DNA from 3 places in the Limosilactobacillus urinaemulieris genome. Region 3 is predicted to be linked to each of the others. Evidence: predicted binding sites of a transcription regulator. Region 3 holds the regulator's gene; each other region holds the start of a gene.
What was found. Region 3 encodes CtsR, which represses protease genes until heat stress. Its sites were predicted from a motif close to TTGGTCAAAAAAGGTCAAANA; they were not measured.
Positions count from the first base shown of each region.

Region 1: the regulator CtsR is predicted to act here: its motif matches at 4,922-4,942, upstream of ftsH (ATP-dependent zinc metalloprotease FtsH).
Region 2: the regulator CtsR is predicted to act here: its motif matches at 5,245-5,265, upstream of MR181_RS08635 (ATP-dependent Clp protease ATP-binding subunit).

Region 1 is NZ_CAKOBX010000007.1:111,574-118,538, forward strand. It holds gene mfd (transcription-repair coupling factor) at 1-1,463, shown strand, start outside; gene MR181_RS06275 (RNA-binding S4 domain-containing protein) at 1,480-1,746, shown strand; gene MR181_RS06280 (FtsB family cell division protein) at 1,863-2,219, shown strand; gene MR181_RS06285 (S1 domain-containing RNA-binding protein) at 2,358-2,861, shown strand; gene tilS (tRNA lysidine(34) synthetase TilS) at 2,842-4,251, shown strand; gene hpt (hypoxanthine phosphoribosyltransferase) at 4,248-4,790, shown strand; gene ftsH (ATP-dependent zinc metalloprotease FtsH) at 5,003-6,965, shown strand, end outside.
Region 2 is NZ_CAKOBX010000015.1:1,400-8,364, forward strand. It holds gene MR181_RS08605 (lysylphosphatidylglycerol synthase transmembrane domain-containing protein) at 1-386, opposite strand, end outside; gene MR181_RS08610 (glycosyltransferase family 4 protein) at 386-1,411, opposite strand; gene MR181_RS08615 (glycosyltransferase family 4 protein) at 1,415-2,632, opposite strand; gene ptsP (phosphoenolpyruvate--protein phosphotransferase) at 2,788-4,518, opposite strand; gene MR181_RS08625 (phosphocarrier protein HPr) at 4,518-4,784, opposite strand; gene MR181_RS08630 (hypothetical protein) at 4,901-5,086, opposite strand; gene MR181_RS08635 (ATP-dependent Clp protease ATP-binding subunit) at 5,320-6,965, shown strand, end outside.
Region 3 is NZ_CAKOBX010000002.1:172,193-179,157, reverse strand. It holds gene MR181_RS02265 (serine hydrolase domain-containing protein) at 1-679, shown strand, start outside; gene adhP (alcohol dehydrogenase AdhP) at 878-1,900, shown strand; gene MR181_RS02255 (CtsR family transcriptional regulator) at 2,296-2,763, shown strand; gene MR181_RS02250 (ATP-dependent Clp protease ATP-binding subunit) at 2,778-5,255, shown strand; gene MR181_RS02245 (TetR/AcrR family transcriptional regulator) at 5,490-6,083, shown strand; gene rpoB (DNA-directed RNA polymerase subunit beta) at 6,308-6,965, shown strand, end outside.

The DNA.
Region 1 (6,965 bases), on a different contig from region 3:
ATTACGACACGATGAAAAAACGCTTTGAGGGTTTCCCAATTGAGATCGCATTGATGTCCCGTTTCAAGACAAGAAAAGAATTGAAAGAAACTGAGAAGGGGCTTGCTGACGGGACGGTTGACGTTGTTGTCGGTACGCACCGAATCTTATCTAAAGATGTTCATTTCAAGGACTTAGGGCTATTAATTGTTGATGAGGAACAACGCTTTGGGGTTAAACATAAGGAAAAGCTGAAGCAGTTAAAGAACAATGTTGATGTTCTAACATTGACAGCCACACCGATTCCCCGAACACTTCATATGTCGATGCTTGGTGTTCGCGATTTGTCCGTTCTGGAGACGCCACCTGCTGGTCGGTACCCGATTCAGACCTATGTAATGGAACAAAATTCAGGTGCAATTCGTGACGGCATCCTTAGGGAGATGCAACGGGGAGGACAAGTTTACTATCTGCATAACCGGGTAATGGACATTGAAGAGACCGTGGCTCGTTTGCAACAACTAGTTCCCGAAGCACGGATTGGTTATATTGACGGTCAAATGAGTGAGAACCAACTTGAATCAGTTCTTTATGAATTTATTCAGGGCGGGTATGACGTGTTAGTGACGACTTCGATTATTGAAACCGGAGTTGATATTCCGAATGTTAATACCCTCTTTGTTGAGAATGCCGACAGAATGGGATTAGCTCAGTTGTACCAGATTCGCGGCCGAATTGGGCGGAGCAATCGGGTTGCCTACGCCTACTTTATGTACCAGCCGAATAAAGTTTTAACGGAGCTGGGTGAGAAACGGTTAGCAGCAATTCGTGATTTTACCGAGCTGGGTTCAGGCTTTAAAATCGCAATGCGCGACCTCTCAATTCGTGGTGCCGGAAATCTTCTCGGAAAGCAGCAGCACGGCTTTATTGATTCGGTCGGTTATGACCTTTATTCTTCAATGCTGAGTGATGCTGTTGCCAAGAAGCAGGGGAAAAAGCAAGTTGACAAGTCAGATGCGGAGATCGAACTGGGTGTCGAAGCTTACCTGCCTGATGATTACATTAACGATCAACAACAGAAGATTGAGTTATATAAGACTATCCGCACCGCAGCCAGTGATGAAGAACTCCTGGATATTCAAGGTGATTTGATCGATCGCTTTGGTGATTATCCAACGGCTGTCGGGAATTTGCTCCTGATTAGTCAGTTGAAACTACACGCGGATTTAGCGATGATTGCAAGCATCAAACGACAACGTGATCAAATCATGATTACTTTTACAGAAAAGGGAAGCCAGAACATTACGGCGCCACAAATTATTAAGGAGCTAGCCCAGACAAAATTTAAGGCAACAATTGGCGAAAATGATCATCAATTAAATGTCCGGCTGGTAATTCAACCGAAAATGACGGTTGATGATTGGCTCCACCAGCTTCTTAAGTTTGTCACAGCGTTGAGCAACCTAAAGAAAAATAAACAATAAGGAAGAAGAGAATCAAATGCGATTAGATAAGTTTCTCAAGGTATCAAGAATTATTAAAAGACGCTCCGTTGCCAAGGAGATTGCTGATCAGGGAAGGATCTTAATTAATAATCGGCCAGCTAAGTCTTCAAGTCAGGTTGTAGCGGGGGATACGTTAACAATTAAGTTTGGTAATAAGACTGAAACAGTTAAAGTTAACCAAATTGTTGAAACAACCAAGAAGAGCGAAGCAGAAAATATGTACAAAATTATTGATGAAACCTATGCGGAGAATTTTGATTAATGCTGATTCTGAACAGTTATTAATAAAATATTTAATAATTTTAAATGTTTATAGACAATTTCCCTAAAAAGCTGTTATACTTAGTCCGTGATAAGCCAAATTAGGGGGCAATTAAAATGAGGAGTCGATCTGACAAAATTTCACAAATTAATACGCCTTATGCGCAGCAAATGACTGTTAATCAGCAGTTAGTTCGTCGTGCACATATTAAGCGCTGTAAACGAATTTTGTTGATCTTCTCGGTTGTTTTTTTGCTTCTTGGTTTTCAAATAATTCAAAGTAAACGGTCTTTAGCAAAGATTGAAGCAAGTATTCGTACTTCAAAGACCCAATTAGCTCGTCAGAGGGATATTGGAAAAGACCTTAAACAAGAGAAAAAGCAGTTACATAATCCCGATTATCTGCAACAAATAATCCGCTCAAAGTATAACTATACGAAGAAGGGCGAGACAGTTTATAATTTAGATAATTAGCAATAAAACAGGAACAGGGTCATGGATAACTTGTTCCTGTTTTTTTCTGAGGTTTTAGCACCTTTTCTGGTTTGAAGTATGGTATACTCAACGTACATTTATCACAATATTGTGGCTTGAGGAGGATCAATTAATTTCATGTCAATTGAAGTTGGAGCAAAGGTTTCGGGTAAGGTTTCAGGAATTACTAATTTTGGGGCCTTTGTTGATTTGGATGATAACCAAACTGGTTTAGTACATATTAGTCAGATTTCAAATAATTACGTAAAAGACATTCATGATGTATTATCAGTTGGTGATACTGTGACTGTTAAGGTCACTAAGGTTGGCGATGATGGCAAAATTGCTTTATCCATGAAGGATGCAGAAGAACACCATCATAACGAAGAACATGGCGAACATCGCGAGCATCGTCATAATAACCTCCATCATGAGCATCATGAACACCGGAATAATGATTTTGAGCATCAAAGTCAGCATGGTTACCACCGTGGATTCAACTCAGGCCATCATCAATCGCGACACCACGAAAATTTTGATGAAATGTTAGCTGGATACTTGAAGGAAAGCGAATCTCGTCTTTCAACACTAAAGCGTCAAACTGACGGTAAGCGTGGCGGTCGTGGCGGTCGTCGAAGCTAAGATGGAACTAAACAACGAATTTAAGCGGCACCTGGAACGGGGTCGCTTTTTTACTAAAAATGATAGAGTAGTCGTGGCGGTTTCAACGGGGGTAGATTCAATGGTCTTGTTAGCATTGCTACAGGAACTTCCCGCAAATATTCGTCCCCAAATAATTGTTGCCCATGTTAATCATCGGCTACGAAAGCAGAGTGAGGAAGAGGAACGATTTATTCGTGATTACTGTAATGCACACCAGCTCAAATTATTCGTTTACCACTGGTCGTTAGCTGATCATCCACAAACTGGGATTGAAGAATCTGCCCGAAAAATGCGTTATCGTTTTTTCGCTCAGGTAATGAAGGAAGAGCAAGCAACGATTTTACTGACGGCGCATCACCAAAATGATCTTGCTGAAACAATGCTAATGAAACTTACTCGCGGTGGTCAATTGCACCAGTTAATCGGGATTGAAGAAAAGCGGCCTTTTGCATCAGGAGTGCTTGAACGGCCTCTCTTAAGCTTTCCTAAACACCGCTTGCGTGAGTATGCGATCAATAATCATTTAAAGTGGTATGAAGATTTAACTAACAACGAACTAACTGTTAGTCGCAACCGTTTTCGTCATCAAGTCATTCCATTATTAGAAAAGGAAAATTCCAATTTCTTAGCTTCTTTAAGCAGTTACCATGAACAGATCGAGTTAGCGGTTGAACTTGAAAACCAGTTTGCTCAAGAACAATTAGCAAAACTTAGTAACAAGGATGGCCATCTGGATATAAAAGAACTATCTCAGTTATCTCTAGCTAAGGAGCGGCTGGTTTTAGTACGGTGGTTAGAGAAAACCGGTGTCTTAGGATTGAAACGGGGCTTTATTGAACAGTTACTTGCAGACATTAATAATCGTCATTTACCCCAGTTTGAACGTCAAGTCACCCCTGATTTGGTACTATTTAAGAACTATTCCGAACTATTTATAAAAAATGTTAATCAATCGCTACAAAAAACTCAAACTTCCATAAATTCTGTGGTAAAATTGGGCCGTTGGTATTCAATTGAAAACGATTATCAAATTGCGATCGCTAAGGATCGGGCCTTCTTTAATCAGGAAGAATACTGTCAAGAAATGTGGTTAGCACCTGAGCAGTTCCCATTAACGATTCGGCGGTGGCGAGAACGAGATCGGCTGCCATTAAAGGATGGCGGCCACCAAAAAGTTAGTCGGGTTTTAATTGATCAGAAAGTGCCGTTATCAAGACGTAATCAGCAGCTAGTAATTGTTGACGCTCAAGATAATGTTGTTTGGGTTGTTGGGCGTAAATGGGGATGGTTTACTCGTCCCCGCGACTACACTACCCGGTGGCAACAATTATTTATTGGCAGGCACGATTTGAAGAGGAGAAAAGAATGAATAACGATATTGAACGAGTTTTATACAGTAAGGAAGAAATTAATCGACGAATGGATGAACTGGCTGATCAACTGACTGCTGAATATAAGGATCAGCGCCCGTTGATTATTTCTGTAATGACTGGGGCCGTTTTATTTACTGTTGATATGATCAAGCGAATGGACATAATGGCTAAGCTTGATTTTATTGATGTTTCTAGTTACTACGGCGGAACTTCTTCCACCGGGAAAGTAAAACTGGTTCAGGATTTGAAGTCAGATGTCCGTGATCGTTCAATTCTTATTATGGAAGATATTGTTGATACTGGTCATACTCTAAAGTACCTAATTGATCTCTTAAAAGAACGCGGTGCAAAGAGTGTTAAGGTATGTACTTTGTTAGATAAGCCTGAGGGACGGCAAGTTGAAGTGAAGGCCGATTATGTTGGCTTTAATGTCCCTAATGAATTTCTAGTTGGTTATGGCTTGGATTACCAAGGATACTACAGGAATCTTCCGTATGTTGGAATTTTAAAGCCGGCTGTTTATGAAAAGAATTAATAAGGTGATGGCGAGGGAAATTTTCCTCGTCTTTTTGTTTGAGATTAGTTACTGTCAAATCAGTGGAAAAGTTAATTTAAAAAATGTAAAATTGACCAATGATGGGTGGTGATTATCAGCGCGATAATTGGCTGGTCAATATTTGTCAATTATGCTATGATAGTCACTACAATTGTAACCACACTATTGTTGCTGGTAGATAGGAGGTTGTTATGAATAACAATCGGAGAAACAATAATTTTACTCATAACGTTCTCTTCTACGCAGTGATTTTCTTATGTATTATGGGAATTGCTTACTTTTTCTTTGGTGGAAGCCAAAACAATGGACAAAGTAAGACTGTCTCACAAACAGAGTTTATCTCTGAATTGAAGAGTAACAAGGTTAAGAGTTTCCAGCTACAGCCAAATGGCGGAGTTTACAAGATTACTGGTACTTATCGTAAGCCACAATCTGTTGATAATAATTCTGCTAATAGTTTTGGTTTTGCCACGCAACGAAACAGTAAAGTTAACCACTTCCAAAGTTCGGTATTACAAAGTGACGTAACTGTTAGTCAACTGCAAAAGTATGCTAATCGGGATAACGTTAAGATCAGTACACGGGCAGAGGAATCTAACAGTGTTTGGATGAACTTGCTGTTGACTGTCCTACCACTAATCATCATGATATTCTTCTTCTACATGATGATGGGTCAAGCTGGCCAAGGTGGCGGTGGTCGTGGAGTAATGAGCTTTGGTAAGACAAAAGCAAAGCCTGCTGATGCCAAGAAAAACAAGGTTCGGTTCTCTGACGTTGCTGGTGAAGAAGAAGAAAAGCAAGAATTGGTTGAAGTTGTTGAATTCTTAAAGAATCCAAAGAAGTTCACTCGTTTGGGTGCTAAGATCCCATCTGGTGTTCTGCTTGAGGGTCCTCCAGGTACTGGTAAGACCTTGCTTGCAAAGGCGGTCGCTGGTGAATCTGGAGTTCCATTCTTCTCAATTTCTGGTTCTGACTTCGTTGAAATGTTTGTCGGTGTTGGTGCTAGCCGGGTTCGGGACTTATTCGAACAGGCTAAAAAAGCAGCCCCTGCAATCATTTTCATTGATGAAATTGATGCCGTTGGTCGACGGCGTGGTGCCGGAATGGGTGGTGGCCATGATGAACGTGAACAAACCCTGAACCAATTATTGGTTGAAATGGATGGGTTCCAAGGTGACGAAGGAGTCATCGTAATGGCTGCTACTAACCGTTCTGATGTCTTGGATCCTGCTTTGCTTCGTCCAGGTCGGTTTGACCGGAAGATTCTAGTTGGCCGTCCAGATGTTAAGGGACGTGAAGCTATTCTCCGTGTTCATGCTAAAAATAAGCCACTGGCAGCTGATGTTGATCTGAAGGAAATTGCTAAGCAAACGCCTGGCTTTGTCGGTGCTGACTTGGCTAACTTGCTAAATGAAGCTGCGCTATTAGCTGCTCGCCGAAACAAGACGCAAATTGATGCTGCTGATCTAGATGAAGCTGAAGACCGGGTAATTGCTGGTCCAGCTAAGCATGATCGGGTTGAATCAAAGCAAGAACGACGGACTGTTGCTTACCACGAAGCAGGGCACACAATTGTTGGGCTTGTCTTGAATGACGCTCGAGTCGTCCATAAGGTAACAATTGTTCCTCGTGGTCGTGCTGGTGGCTACGCTATTATGCTGCCACGTGAAGATCAAATGTTAATGTCTAAGAAGAACGCTGAAGAACAGATCGCCGGATTAATGGGTGGTCGTGCAGCTGAAGAATTAATCTTCAAGTCTCAATCTTCAGGTGCTTCTAATGACTTTGAACAAGCAACTCAAATCGCACGGGCAATGGTTACCCAATACGGGATGAGTGATAAGATTGGTCCTGTTGAATTACAAAGTTCTGGTCAAGTATTTACGGGTCAGGGCTACGACCAGTCGCCATACTCTGAAAAGACTGCTGCCTTAGTTGACGAGGAAGTTCGCCGGATTCTTCGTGAAGGACATGAACAAGCTCTTCACATCATTGAGACCCACCGTGAACAACATAAGCTGATTGCTGAAGCATTATTGAAGTACGAAACACTTGATGAAAAGCAAATTCTTAGTCTTTATAAGACGGGAAAATTGCCTGATAAGGATATTGCTGCGGCTGATGAAGAAGCCCGTGCACAAACCTTTGAAGAGT
Region 2 (6,965 bases), on a different contig from region 3:
GCTTGGAAAACAACAAATTTCATCAGAAGAACCGAACTAGCAATTCCCCCGTCAACACCTGATTGAATCATTGCTACTAATTGTGCGGGCTGCCCTCCTGTTGAAAATGGCGTAATCCCATTAAATAGCTGTTCAATTAGAGGTAACCGAAATGAGTCTTTCCAGGTAAAATCTGGATAGCGATCCTTCATAAATATCTTTACCACAACTCCCTCTAAGCCAAGGTAAAGACAAATACAAATAACCGCGACGAGCATCCATCCCCAATTAATCGTATTAAATTCCTGAATTAAAACATGAAGATTAATGTCGCGTAAGGCATATACAAAAATCCCCACCCCAATCAGGAGCATCATAGCCAGGACGCCCCAATTACGTCGGCTCATTAATTAGCCTCCTTTGCTTGTTGTCGGTAAAAGCGATCCCAAACCTTTGCAAGGTGCTCTTTTGAGTAACGCTTTGAAGTTTCAATTGCTTGTTCCCGTAAGTAATTCAATCTTTCTGGATTATGAGTAAGTTCAACAAGCTTAGTTTGCATCTCATTGACATCCTTAGCTGGTTCATAATCCCCATCAATAATTGAATGGTACAAGTCAAGGTCACGAAGCATTACCGGAGTACCACAACTGAATGCTTCAAGAACTGACATTGGAAAGAGTTCGTTAAATGACGGAAGTAAGAATAAGTCAGCAGCATTATTTAATTCTGCAATCTCTTTTCGACTAACAATTCCCGTAAATAATAGATTCGTTGGTGGATTATCAACGACTTTTTTTAACTCACTATATCCGTCAGTTAGCCGACCAAACGAGAAACCACCTGCCCACACAAACTGAATATCGGGATTCTGTTGAGCTAGTTTAATAAAATCAGGGACTCCCTTTCGTTCCTGAATTTGACCGCTTCCAAGAACCACGAACTTATCTGCTGGCAAATGATACTTTTTCCGATATTCTTGACGAGTTGACTTGTCAACCGGGAAAAAGTTATCTGAATCAACAAAGTTAGGAATATAAGTTACGTGATCACGAGGAATTCCGTAAGCTACCAGCTTATCAATAAAGGACGGATTAACGACAACTAAATGATCCATCCGCTTATAAAAAGCAATTACGTACCGATAAAAGATTCCCCGAAATGGTTGTGGAATTTGCAGACTTCCCTCTAAAGTTTCGGGAAGAAAGTGAACGTAGCCGATTTTCCGTCCCCGCTTTTTAGAAAACGTTGAGAAATAAAAGGGCAGATCAATCGTGTGATAATGACTGATCTGGCTTTTTCGATATTTATTAATCGCGATGTCAAACTGATCGGCAAAGCGAGTTCTTAAAAGATGAATTAATTCTAAGTAAGCACTGCCGACCCCTTGTCCGGCAACCTTATCGGCAGACGAAAACATGGTAATTTTTAACATTGCTTAACTCCTCGATCGATGAAAAAGATTCCGAAACGTACCCCTTGATTGACCAGATTGCTTCTCAGCCATTGTCTCTTGGCAATCACGATAAAATTTAAGGATTCGCTGAGCAAATACTTCAGCAGAAATCTCGTGTAATTTTGCATCACGTTTATCTTGCTCTTCGGGTGTCCGCGGATTATTAAGGTAACGAAGAACACCGTTAACAAGATCAATCCGTTTTTGAAAGCTAACGCCAATGGCTGGATCATCAATTAACTCATCGGTATAATCACTCCGCATTACCACGATCGGTAAATCAGACGCCAATGCTTCATCATATGTCAATCCCTGTGACTCAGAATCAGATGCCGAAACAAAAACATTTGCCATTTGATAGTAGTGATGAACATCATCATTATCAACCTGACCTGTAAATTGAATATGCTCGGTCAAATGGAGGTGGCGAACTTGCCGTTCTAATGTTTCTCTTGCGGGGCCATCCCCAACTATCAGTAATTGAGCATCGGGCTTTTTAGCTAAAATATCCGGCATTGCTTCAATTAAAGTATGAATATTCTTTTCAAACGCAAGTCGACTTAGCGATAACAGGACTGGTGTATCAGGCTTGTACCCCCACTTAGCACGGAGAGCATTCTTTTCCTCAATAGAATCCCGCTGACCATATACCCGTAAGTTAACCCCAGTTGGAATAATCCGAATCGGAGCATCAACATTATAAGCACGCATTGTTTCTAGTACCCGCTCACTTGGTGCTACCACTCCAGAAATGTTATGAAGATAGATATGAGCTAATCTCCCAACATCCTTGGGCTTCAGAATATGGCCATTAGCAATGTAATGAAGATAGTCCTGATACATTGTATGGTAAGTGTGCAAGCACGGGATGTTTAAATGACGAGCAACAACTTTCCCCATTACGCCTAATGAAAATTCAGTCTGGTTATGAACAATATCCAGTTGAAGTTTCTCCGCAATCTTGATTGCACGAAAAGCACCCCGAATCGCAATTCGTCTGTCCGTAAATGACACAAAGGGAATACTTGGGAAACGATAAATACCATTTTCTTCGTCATCGTCCTTTGCTTTTGGATCCGTTGTGGTAAATATATATACTTGATGCCCCTGAGCAATTAGTTCATCACGAAGCGTCTTAATCGACGTCGCAACCCCGCTTACTTGGGGAAAATATGTATCTGTAAAAAGACCTATCTTCAAGCTAATTGCTCCTTTTTCTCTAGTCTCAATCTAAATAATTGCAAGATTATTATACAAAAGCATTTACTAATCCGCAAAAAGGTATCTCGACAATTGTAGACTGTTCAGCCAATAACAACAAGTCTTTTCTATAAACGTTAAGATCATTTAAGGATTTATTCGATAACTTCGGGAACTGTTTGCCGAACTAACTGTTCAACTTCAGAAGCGGTAATTGCATTAAGCGCTTTATGAACCAGTGGCTGTAATTGACGGGTATTAAGTTGATTAATTAGGGAACGAATATGCAAAATGCTGCTGCTATTCATCGAAAACTCGTCTAAGCCCATTGCCATTAATAACGGGGTCGCTAGCGGATTACTTGCCATTTCACCACACATGCTTACCCATTTACCTTCTGCATGAGCGGCATCAATCACGCGCTTAACTAAGCGAAGGATCGCCGGATGTAATTCTTGATAAAGGTAGGCAACACGAGGATTGCCCCGATCAGCCGCAAATAAGTATTGGATTAGATCATTGCTGCCAATACTAAAGAAATCCACCTCGCGAGCAAAAGCATCCGCCATCAACGCACTTGAAGGAATTTCCAGCATCATTCCAACTTCAATATTATCCGCTACTTGAACACCTTCATCTAATAGCCGTTGTCGCTCTTCATCCAAGATTTTTCGTGCTTGCCAAAATTCCTCAACAGTTGCGATCATTGGAAACATAATTGCAAGCCGTCCATATACAGATGAACGGAGAAGTGCCCGCAACTGTGGACGAAGAATTTCAGGTTTGGCTAAACCGATCCGAATTGCCCGAAAGCCAAGAAAAGGATTATTTTCTTGAGGCAGTTTTAACATCCCCAGATTTTTATCGCCACCAATATCAAGTGTCCGAACCACTACTCGTCGTCCTGGCATCTCAGTTAAGAATTGTTTATAAGCCTGTGCCTGCTCTTTTTCACCGGGAAATTGATCACCACTTGCATATAAGAATTCACTCCGAACAAGACCAATTCCTTCAGCCCCGGTTTGCCGAGCATCGAAGACATCAATTGGTGTTCCAACATTAGCTACAACCTTAAAGTGACGTCCATCAGTACTAACAGTCTGTTCATCCTTTAAGGTCCCCCACTCTTGTTGTTCACGATCAAATTGGGCAGCCAATCGCTGGTAATGATCTACCTCCTCTTCTGATGGATTGACAATAACCTTGCCATGAATCCCATCAACGATTAGTAAATCACCATTTTTTATTATATCGGTGGCACTTTCAGTCCCAACAACCGCTGGTAATGACAGTGTTTTGCTCATAATTGTAAAATGAGAAGTTCGACCACCGTCATCAGTAATTAACCCCGCAACAAAGCGCCGATCAAATTGAGCAGTATCAGTTGGGGTAATATTTTGTGCCACAAAGATTGCCCGGTGACTTAACAGAGTTGGATTAGGAAGCTTAACCCCCATTAAATGACTAAGCATTCTTTTAGTAACGTCTTTAAGTGCCGTTGCTCTTGATGAAAGATAGTCATTATCATTCATTTTTTCAAGGACCTTCAGTTGTTCATCCTCGGTTTCTTTAATTGCCCATTCTGCAGTGAAATGCTTACGCTTAACTTTTTCAATAATTTCAGCATGAAGGGACCGATCGTTCAAAATTGCCAGCTGATCATCAACAACCGCAGCTGCTCTTTTACCAAGTGACTTATGAGCATGCTTACGGATTGTTTGAACTTCATTCAGCGTTAAAGCAAAAGAATCATGAAGCCGCTTGACCTCATGATTCTCATTTGCTGAATATTGTTGGTTAACAGATAAATCTGGTCCCACTAACAGGTAGGCAGGAGCAATTGCAATTCCACTACTCGCTGCCAAGCCATTTAAAAGTGTGGACATTAGTCTGTTAAGCCTTCCTTCTTCATTGTTTCAGCAACGGCATCCAAAGCTTCCTTTTCGTCGTCACCCTTAGCAGTAATGGTAACTGAAGCATTTTGACCAACACCGAGTGACATAACACCCATGATGGACTTCAAGTTAACACTCTTACCTTCGTATGAAAGGGTAACATCAGAGTTATACTTAGAAGCTGCTTGAACCAGGATAGTTGCTGGACGAGCGTGAATACCTGTCTCAGATGTAATTGTAAAATCACGTTTTTCCATAATTAATCATTCTCCTTCGAGCATATTAGCAAATTGTCAGTGGCCAAGCCCTGATAATTTCATTGCTTTTATTTTAGCAATTGTAAACTTCAATTACAAGTTCTCTCAACGATTGGTTATCGCTTTTTTAATCGATATGTAAGCGTTCCCCCACGATGGGCTTCTGCTTCAATTTGTGTCCGGTATTGGTAACCATGAAAAATCGGCTGAAACGCTTGAAATTCCTCTGGAGTAATATCAAAATGACTAGTCTTTCCCGAATGCAAGTCATCAAGTTCTTGTTGATAATCTCTTTCTGTCATTTAACCACCTCATTAAAGGATCCCTGACTTTTTCATCACCCTTATTTTAGCATTCATCAATCAAGAGTGCTAAAATTTAATAGAAAGTTTGACTAATTTTTTCTTAAACTGATTCATTTAACTTGCAGTCAAACAAAAAGTAAGTATAATTAACACCAATGGTCAGGAAAGGTCAAAGATAATAATTTCCTTTTCGATGGTCGGATCTATTTTATTAAGGGGGTATTTTTACGGTGCTTTGTCAAAATTGTCATCAGAATCCTGCAACGATCCATTTACAAATGAACCTTAATGGCCAACGAGTTCAACTCGATTTATGTCAAAATTGCTACCAAAAATTACAAAATATGCAAACAAATATGATGAATGGAGGTAACGGAATGAATAATTTCGGTTTTGGAAGCCTCGAAGACTTCATGAATGCCATGAATAATATGCAAAGCCAACAAGCCGCTGGCAACGGTGCTGCTTTTAGCGGTCAAAACCAACGACAAGGCGGTAACGGCGGTCGTGGTAAGGGAATTCTCGGTCAGTACGGTATTAACTTAACTGATCTTGCTCGCCAAGGAAAAATTGATCCAGTTATTGGTCGTGATAATGAAATCAAGCGGGTTATTGAAATCCTTAATCGACGAACTAAGAACAACCCGGTCTTAATCGGTGAAGCCGGTGTTGGGAAGACTGCTGTCGTTGAAGGTTTAGCTACCGCAATTGTTTCCGGTGAAGTACCAGAAAAACTTGCTAACAAGGAAATTATCCGACTCGATGTTGTTTCCCTTGTTCAAGGAACCGGTATCCGGGGACAATTTGAAAAGCGAATGCAACAATTAATGGCAGAAGTCCGGAAGAACAAGAACATTATTCTCTTCATTGATGAAATTCACGAAATCATGGGTGCCGGAAATGCTGAAGGCGGCATGGATGCCGGAAATGTTCTAAAGCCTGCCCTTGCGCGTGGTGACTTCCAACTTCTTGGCGCAACTACTCTTAATGAATACCGGAAGATTGAAAAAGATGCCGCCCTTGCACGGCGTTTCCAACCAGTTGAAGTTAACGAACCTTCAGTTGAAGAAACAATTCGGATCCTTAACGGAATTAAAGGGCGGTATCAAGATTATCACCATGTTAAGTACACCGACGATGCAATCATTGCGGCCGCTAAACTTTCTGACCGCTACATCCAGGAACGGTTCCTTCCCGACAAGGCAATTGACCTGATGGATGAAGCTGGTTCACGGAAGAATCTAACATTGAAGAATGTTGATCCAAATGCAATTGAAAATGAAATTCACACTGCTGAAGCTCACAAGCAACAAGCAGCAGATAATCAAGACTACGAAAAGGCCGCCTTTTATCGTGATCAGGTAAGCAAGCTTGAAAAGGCTAAAAAAGAAGCAGAAGAAAATCATTCTGAAGAGTCCGCAACGGTAACCGTTAAGGATATGCAGGATATTGTTGAAGAAAAAACTAATATTCCTGTCGGTGATCTGCAGAAGCAAGAAGAAAACCAACTTCGGGATCTTGATAAGAAGCTTGACGAACATGTCATTGGTCAAACTGAAGCGGTTGATAAGATTGCTCGGGCAATTCGCCGAAACCGGATTGGTTTAAACAAGTCTGGTCGTCCAATTGGTAGTTTCCTCTTTGTTGGTCCTACTGGTGTTGGGAAGACTGAAACAGCTAAGCAACTTGCTCTCCAGCTTTTTGGTTCTAAAGATTCAATGATCCGTTTTGACATGTCAGAATACATGGACAAGACATCTACCTCAAAGCTTATCGGAGCGGCTCCAGGTTATGTGGGCTATGAAGAAGCTGGTCAATTAACTGAACAAGTTCGTCGTCACCCTTACAGCTTAATCTTGCTTGACGAAGTGGAAAA
Region 3 (6,965 bases):
GAGCAACCAAATAACGTTACAACAGTTAATGACCCATACAAGTGGTTTGCAAAATGATGGTGCGTTGCCGAAGAAAACTTTAAATAATGAAAAAAGTCAGGAACGTTTCTCCCTTCATCATTTTAAGAATACAGCCAGTCATGATTGGAATTATCAGGATATTGATTTTGAGGTATTAGGTGCTATTATTCGCCAGCGAACACATGATAAATATGCTCGTTTTATAAAAAAGACGGTTTTAAAGTCAGCAAATCACCATCAGCTAAAAATGGTGTATCAGGTAAAGCCACGTCAAGTATTGCAAACTATGCAGCCGGGTGTGACTTGGCAGATACTATCACAAACTGCTTCGTCAGAAATTGGTGCTGGTGATTTATTGCTTTCACCATTAAACTATTGGAAATTTATTTACCACGACGTAATCGGTAAACCAAAACTTATTAAGAACTTTGCTAACCAACCAAAGAGCCAGCGTGAAGCTTATTTTGGTGGCGTTTATTTTCAAGGAACAGTTATTCGGGCTAATGGTAGTGAGCCAGGATATAATTGCTGTTTTTTTGCGGATTATAAAACTAAACGAACGTTGATGCTATTTACTAATAATATTGATTATCAAACTCTTCGCCAAACTGCTGAAGACCTTTATGAAATTTACTATGGTGAACAAATTCAGTCATAGTGCATAAAATTTATTTGCTAAAACACTCACAATTGGTATTGATTAGGTGATGCTAGCTTCAGTAAATTAATAAGAAACTAATGGATATTGGTCTGTTGATTTTCTGTTTATTTATTCACAAAAGCGCTTTAAAAACCAAAATGAATTTGTTATTATATTTTGTGTAAATGATAACAAGTTCAAAGGAGATTTTAGATTATGAAAGCTGCTGTTATTAACGATCCAGTAGATGGTTACGTTACTGTTAAGGATGTTCAACTTCGGGATCTTAAACCTGGTGAAGCCCTAGTTGACATGGAATATTGTGGTCTTTGTCACACTGACTTGCACGTTGCTGCTGGTGATTTTGGTAAGAAGCCAGGACGGATTATTGGTCACGAAGGTGTTGGTCGTGTATCTAAAGTTGCTCCTGGTGTTACTTCCTTAAAGGTTGGGGATCGGGTATCAATTGCTTGGTTCTTCAAGGGTTGTGGACACTGTGAATACTGCCTCACTGGTCGTGAAACACTTTGTCGGAACGTTTTGAATGCTGGTTACACTGCTGATGGTGCAATGGCTCAACAATGTATCGTTCCTGCTGATTATGCTGTTAAGGTTCCAGAAGGTCTTGACCCAGTTGAAGCTACTTCATTAACTTGTGCCGGTGTTACTATGTACAAGGCATTGAAGGTTGCTGACATCAAGCCAGGTCAATGGGTATCTATTGTTGGTGCTGGTGGTCTTGGTAACTTGGGTATTCAATTTGCCCACAATGTTTTCGGCGCTCACGTTATTGCCGTTGATGGTAACCCTGAAAAACTTGAAGCTGCTAAGGAAAACGGTGCTGAAATTGTTATTAACCGTCACGATGGCGATGTTGATAAGCAAATCCAAGAAAAGGTTGGCGGTGTCCACGCTGCTGTTGTAACTGCTGTTTCAGCTTCAGCATTTGACCAAGCCGTTGATTCACTTCGTCCAGATGGTAAGTTGGTTGCCGTTGCTCTTCCACAAGGTGACATGAAGCTTAACATTGCTAAGACTGTTCTTGACGGGATTATCGTTGCTGGTTCATTAGTTGGTACTCGTCAAGACTTGGCTGAATGTTTCCAATTTGGTGCTGAAGGCAAGGTTCACCCAATTGTTAAGACTCGGAAGTTAAGCGAAATCAATGACATGATCCAAGAATTAAAGGATAACAAGGTTGTTGGTCGGAACGTTGTTGACTTCAGCTTAGAAGATTAATCTATAAAATATCCCCTTTTTGAAATTTAGCGAGAGAGGCTGAGAACTAACTCAGTCTCTTTGCTATTTTAAAGATAGTTAATATAACAGCGCAGTAGCCATCTTTCTTACAGACTAGTTTCGCGTCGGCGGAGGTGGGACAACGAACTAGGCAAGTTAGTTCTATCCCACTATCAAACATAAATAAGCTCCTAGAGTAAGGTGAAGCCAAACTCTGGGGGCTTTATATGTTATGTGTTATTTGCTTTTTATCTCAGCAATGGAAAGTATGTCACAGCCTTTTTCTTAAATGATTTGCTGATGCTTATTCTTTTAGTGAGATAGTTTTCTGGTCCCTGAATTAATATTGTGGTAAAATTTGGTCAAGATTAGTCAAGAAATTTGGAGGTGATGGGATGGAAGAGAAAAGTATTTCTGACATTATTGAGGAGTATTTGAAACAAATCCTTGGTGAGTCATCTCAAATTGAAATTCGTCGTTCGGAAATTGCCAATCATTTTGATGTTGTTCCGTCACAAATTAATTATGTAATTAAAACCCGATTTACTATTCAGCATGGATACCTAGTGCAAAGTAAACGTGGTGGTGGCGGCTATATTCGAATTGAGCGCGTTAATTTACTTGATAATGTTGATGTGTTAAACTCACTAATCCAAGCAATTGGGGATTCAATTAGTGAGCGTGATGCTTATGACATTATTCGAACGCTTTATGATGAAAAAGTGCTGACAAGGCGAGAGGGGGACTTAATGTTAGTTGCCTTGTCAAAGCAAACCCTAAATGTGAATGATTGTAATGTTGAAGCTCGGTTAAGAGCAAGAATTTTAATTTCAATGCTTAATCGTTTACGGTATGAGAGCTAGGAGGAAAGCAGTTAATGGATAATATGTTTACACCAAGTGCCAAACACGTCTTGGCACTCGCCCATGAACAAGCAAAGTACTTTAAGCACCAAGCCGTTGGTACTGAACACTTATTACTCGCGTTGGCAATTGAACGGGAGGGAATTGCTAGCAAAATTTTTGAGCAATTCTCCATTACTAGCGATGATATTCAAGAAGAAATCGAGCGGATGATTGGCTATGGGACAATGGATGACATGGGCCCAGCCGATTACCTTCCATATTCTCCTAAAGCGCGTCAAGTATTAGCGCTAGCGGGACAAGAAGCACAACAGTTGAACGCTTTGAAAATTGGTACTGAGCATTTACTGCTTGCGTTGATTTCGGATGAGGGGATCCTCTCTTCCAGGATTTTAATGAGTTTAGATGTATTGCCACGACAAATCCGCAAAGTAACCTTACGTCGTCTTGGTGTATCAGATATTCAAGCACGACAGCGGTTGGGAAGACAGCCGGGACAACGTGCACGAAGATCGGAGACGCCAACTCTTGACAAGCTTGCACGCGATATGACCCAGATGGCAAGGGATGGCAAACTTGATCCCGTAATTGGTCGTGACAATGAATTGCGGCGGGTAGAACAGATCTTAAGTCGTCGAACAAAGAATAATCCAGTGTTAATTGGGGAACCCGGTGTCGGAAAGACGGCAATTGCTGAGGAACTAGCTCGGCGAATGGCTAACAATGAAGTTCCTGAAGACTTAGCACAGAAACGACTGATGATGCTTGATATGGGATCATTAGTTGCTGGGACTAAGTATCGTGGCGAGTTTGAGGATCGGCTGAAGAAGGTTATTGATGAGATTCAAAAAGATGGTCATGTGATCCTCTTCATTGATGAATTACATACTTTGATTGGTGCTGGTGGTGCTGAAGGAGCGATCGATGCTTCAAATATTTTAAAGCCTGCGCTTGCTCGCGGTGATTTGCAGACAATTGGGGCCACGACTCTTGATGAGTACCAAAAGTATATTGAATCTGATGCCGCACTAGAACGGCGGTTTGCGACTGTTCAGGTTGAAGAGCCAACTGAAAATGTTGCTTTGCAGATCCTGAATGGCTTGCGACCAAAGTATGAGGAACACCATCATGTAAAAATTGATGACGCTGCATTAAAGCAGGCCGTTAAATTATCAAGTCGGTACATCACAGACCGTTATTTACCAGATAAGGCGATCGATTTAATTGATGAAGCATCCTCAATGGTACGGATCGATGCCGAAGAAAAGGGAAATCATCAACCATCATTGACCACAAAGCTGGCACAACTCCGGCAACAAAAAGAAGCTGCAATTGAGAACCAGGATTTTGATGAAGCAGCTAATCTCCGGCAAGAGGAGTTAACATTGAAGGCTAAAGTTGACGAGCAACAGAAAGAGGCTGAACAACAATCCGCGCGGCAAAAGCTCCATACGACAGGAGAAGATGTTGCAAAAATTGTCGCTGAATGGACCGGTGTTCCGTTAACTCAGCTTAAAAAGAGCGAGAGTGAACGGCTGGTTAACCTCGAAAAGGTTCTTCATAATCGGGTTATTGGTCAAAATGAGGCTGTATCAGTAGTTGCAAAGGCAATCCGTCGAGCAAGGAGCGGGTTAAAGGATCCGCAACGGCCAATTGGATCATTTATGTTCCTTGGGCCAACAGGAGTAGGAAAAACGGAATTAGCTAAGGCTTTAGCGGCAGCAATGTTTGGCTCTGAAGATAATATGATCCGAATTGACATGTCTGAATACATGGAAAAGTACAGTACTAGTCGTTTAATCGGTGCTGCTCCAGGTTATGTTGGCTATGATGAAGGTGGTCAATTAACCGAAAAGGTTCGGCAACACCCGTATTCGGTTGTTCTATTAGATGAAGCGGAAAAAGCACACCCTGATGTCTTTAATTTACTGCTTCAGGTTCTCGACGATGGTTACTTGACTGATGCTAAGGGACGAAAAGTTGACTTCCGTAATACCATCATTATTATGACATCTAATTTGGGTGCTACTCAGCTTCAGGATGAAAAAGAGGTCGGATTTGGCGCGCGTGATGTTAGCCAGGACTATCAGGCAATGGCATCTGCAATTCGTCAACAATTGAAGCTGCATTTCCGTCCCGAATTTCTGAACCGGATTGATGAAACAGTGATTTTCCACTCCTTACAAAAGGATGAACTTCATCAAATTATTAAATTAATGGTTGCCCAATTAAGAGCGCGAGTTGCCGAACAAGGAATTAACCTAAAAGTTACACCTGCAGCCATTGATGTTGTTGCGACTGAGGGTTATGATCCGGCATATGGTGCTCGGCCATTACGACGGGCATTGCAGGATCTAATTGAGGATCCGTTAAGCACTGCGTTATTAAGCGGCAATGTTAAAACTGGTGATAACGTTGTTGTTGGTGCCCACCAAGGTAAAATTACCTTGAAAGTAAAAAATGATCATCATGAGCGAATGGTGAAAAATTAAAATTAAAAATGCGCTTTGACATTTAGTCTTCTAAACGTTGAAGTCTTTTTGTTTACGGAAAATTATTAAACATTTCTGTTATCATCTGTTCAATTGAAATTAATAAGAATAGCAATATTATTTTATCTATATCTGATTAGAAAGGAGAGAATTTTGCCTAAAAGCTTGTCAAATCAGAGCTTTGGTGGCATTATATATTTATAATGTGATTAATATGTTAGGAGATAGTAAAGTATGAAGAGAGCTGAACAGCTTGAAAAAACACGACAGTCAATTATGAGAACGGCAACTAAGCTCTTCTTACAAAAAGGCTTCGGTGAAACTTCTACTCGTGATATCGCTAAGCAAGTTGGGATTACTCAACCGGCTCTTTACCACCACTTTAGCGATAAGGAAGTCCTCTATCTAGACGTGATGACTAATTTGAGTAGTAAGGTTCGCAAGGATATCAATAAGGTAATGCGAAAACATAAGCTGACGCCTAACGAACAATTGTGGCAAATTGCGGTTGCACTGAAAAAGCATCACCCAGTAAGTATTTACGATCAATACCACCAAGCAGTTAGTTTGCTTTCAAGGAGTTCCCAACAAAAATTGAACATGATTCTTGCAATGAATTATCTTCAACCAATTGCTGAGTACTTTAAGCAACCTGAAGTTGAATTGCGTCCTGATATTTTGCCGCAAGAGGCTGCTGAATTGTTCTTAGCAGGTATCTCGCCAATTTTTGGTACTTACCAACCAATCGGCGGGCACAATATTAGTGACGATCAGCGTGATCAATTAATTTTGGACTGCATTATTAGCGGACTCTCAAAAACAAAATAATTAGTTGAGTAACTCTATTGACATTTAATAAATTATCTTATATACTACAAAAGTATGTAATTGTGAGTTCTCATATGAACTTAATGATCTATTGTCCATTAGGTTCAGTAAATAAAACCAAAGGCAGTTTTTAACTGTTTTTGGATTTTTTTTGCTCAAAATTATGATTTTAGTTCATTTGTAACCAAATTGTAATATTTGAACTCACTGAATAAATTAGAGAGGTGAACAGTTTGGCCGGACATTTAGTTAAATACGGTAAGCACCGTACCCGTCGTAGCTACTCCCGAATCAAAGAAGTTCTCGAGTTGCCAAACCTGATTGAAATCCAAACGGACTCATATAACTGGTTCATGGATAAAGGTTTGCGGGAAATGTTTGATGATATTATGCCAATTGATGATTTCCAAGGGAAGTTATCATTGGAATTCGTTGACTATCAACTTTTGGAACCTAAGTATACTGTTGATGAAGCACGTGAACATGATGCAAATTACTCAGCACCACTTCACGTTACTTTGCGTCTTACTAACCATGAGACTGGGGAAATTAAGTCTCAAGATGTTTTCTTTGGTGAATTCCCATTAATGACAGATCAAGGGACCTTCATTATTAATGGTGCTGAACGGGTTATTGTTTCTCAATTAGTTCGGTCACCAGGTGTTTACTATAGTGAAGAAGCTGGCAAGAACGGTCGGCCAAGTTATGGTGCTACCTTTATTCCTAACCGTGGTGCCTGGCTTGAATACGAAACTGATGCTAAGAACATTTCTTACGTTCGAATTGACCGGACTCGTAAGCTGCCAATGACTGAATTAATCCGGGCGCTTGGCTTTGGTTCAGATGATGAAATCATTGATATGTTTGGCGGCAACAGTGAGA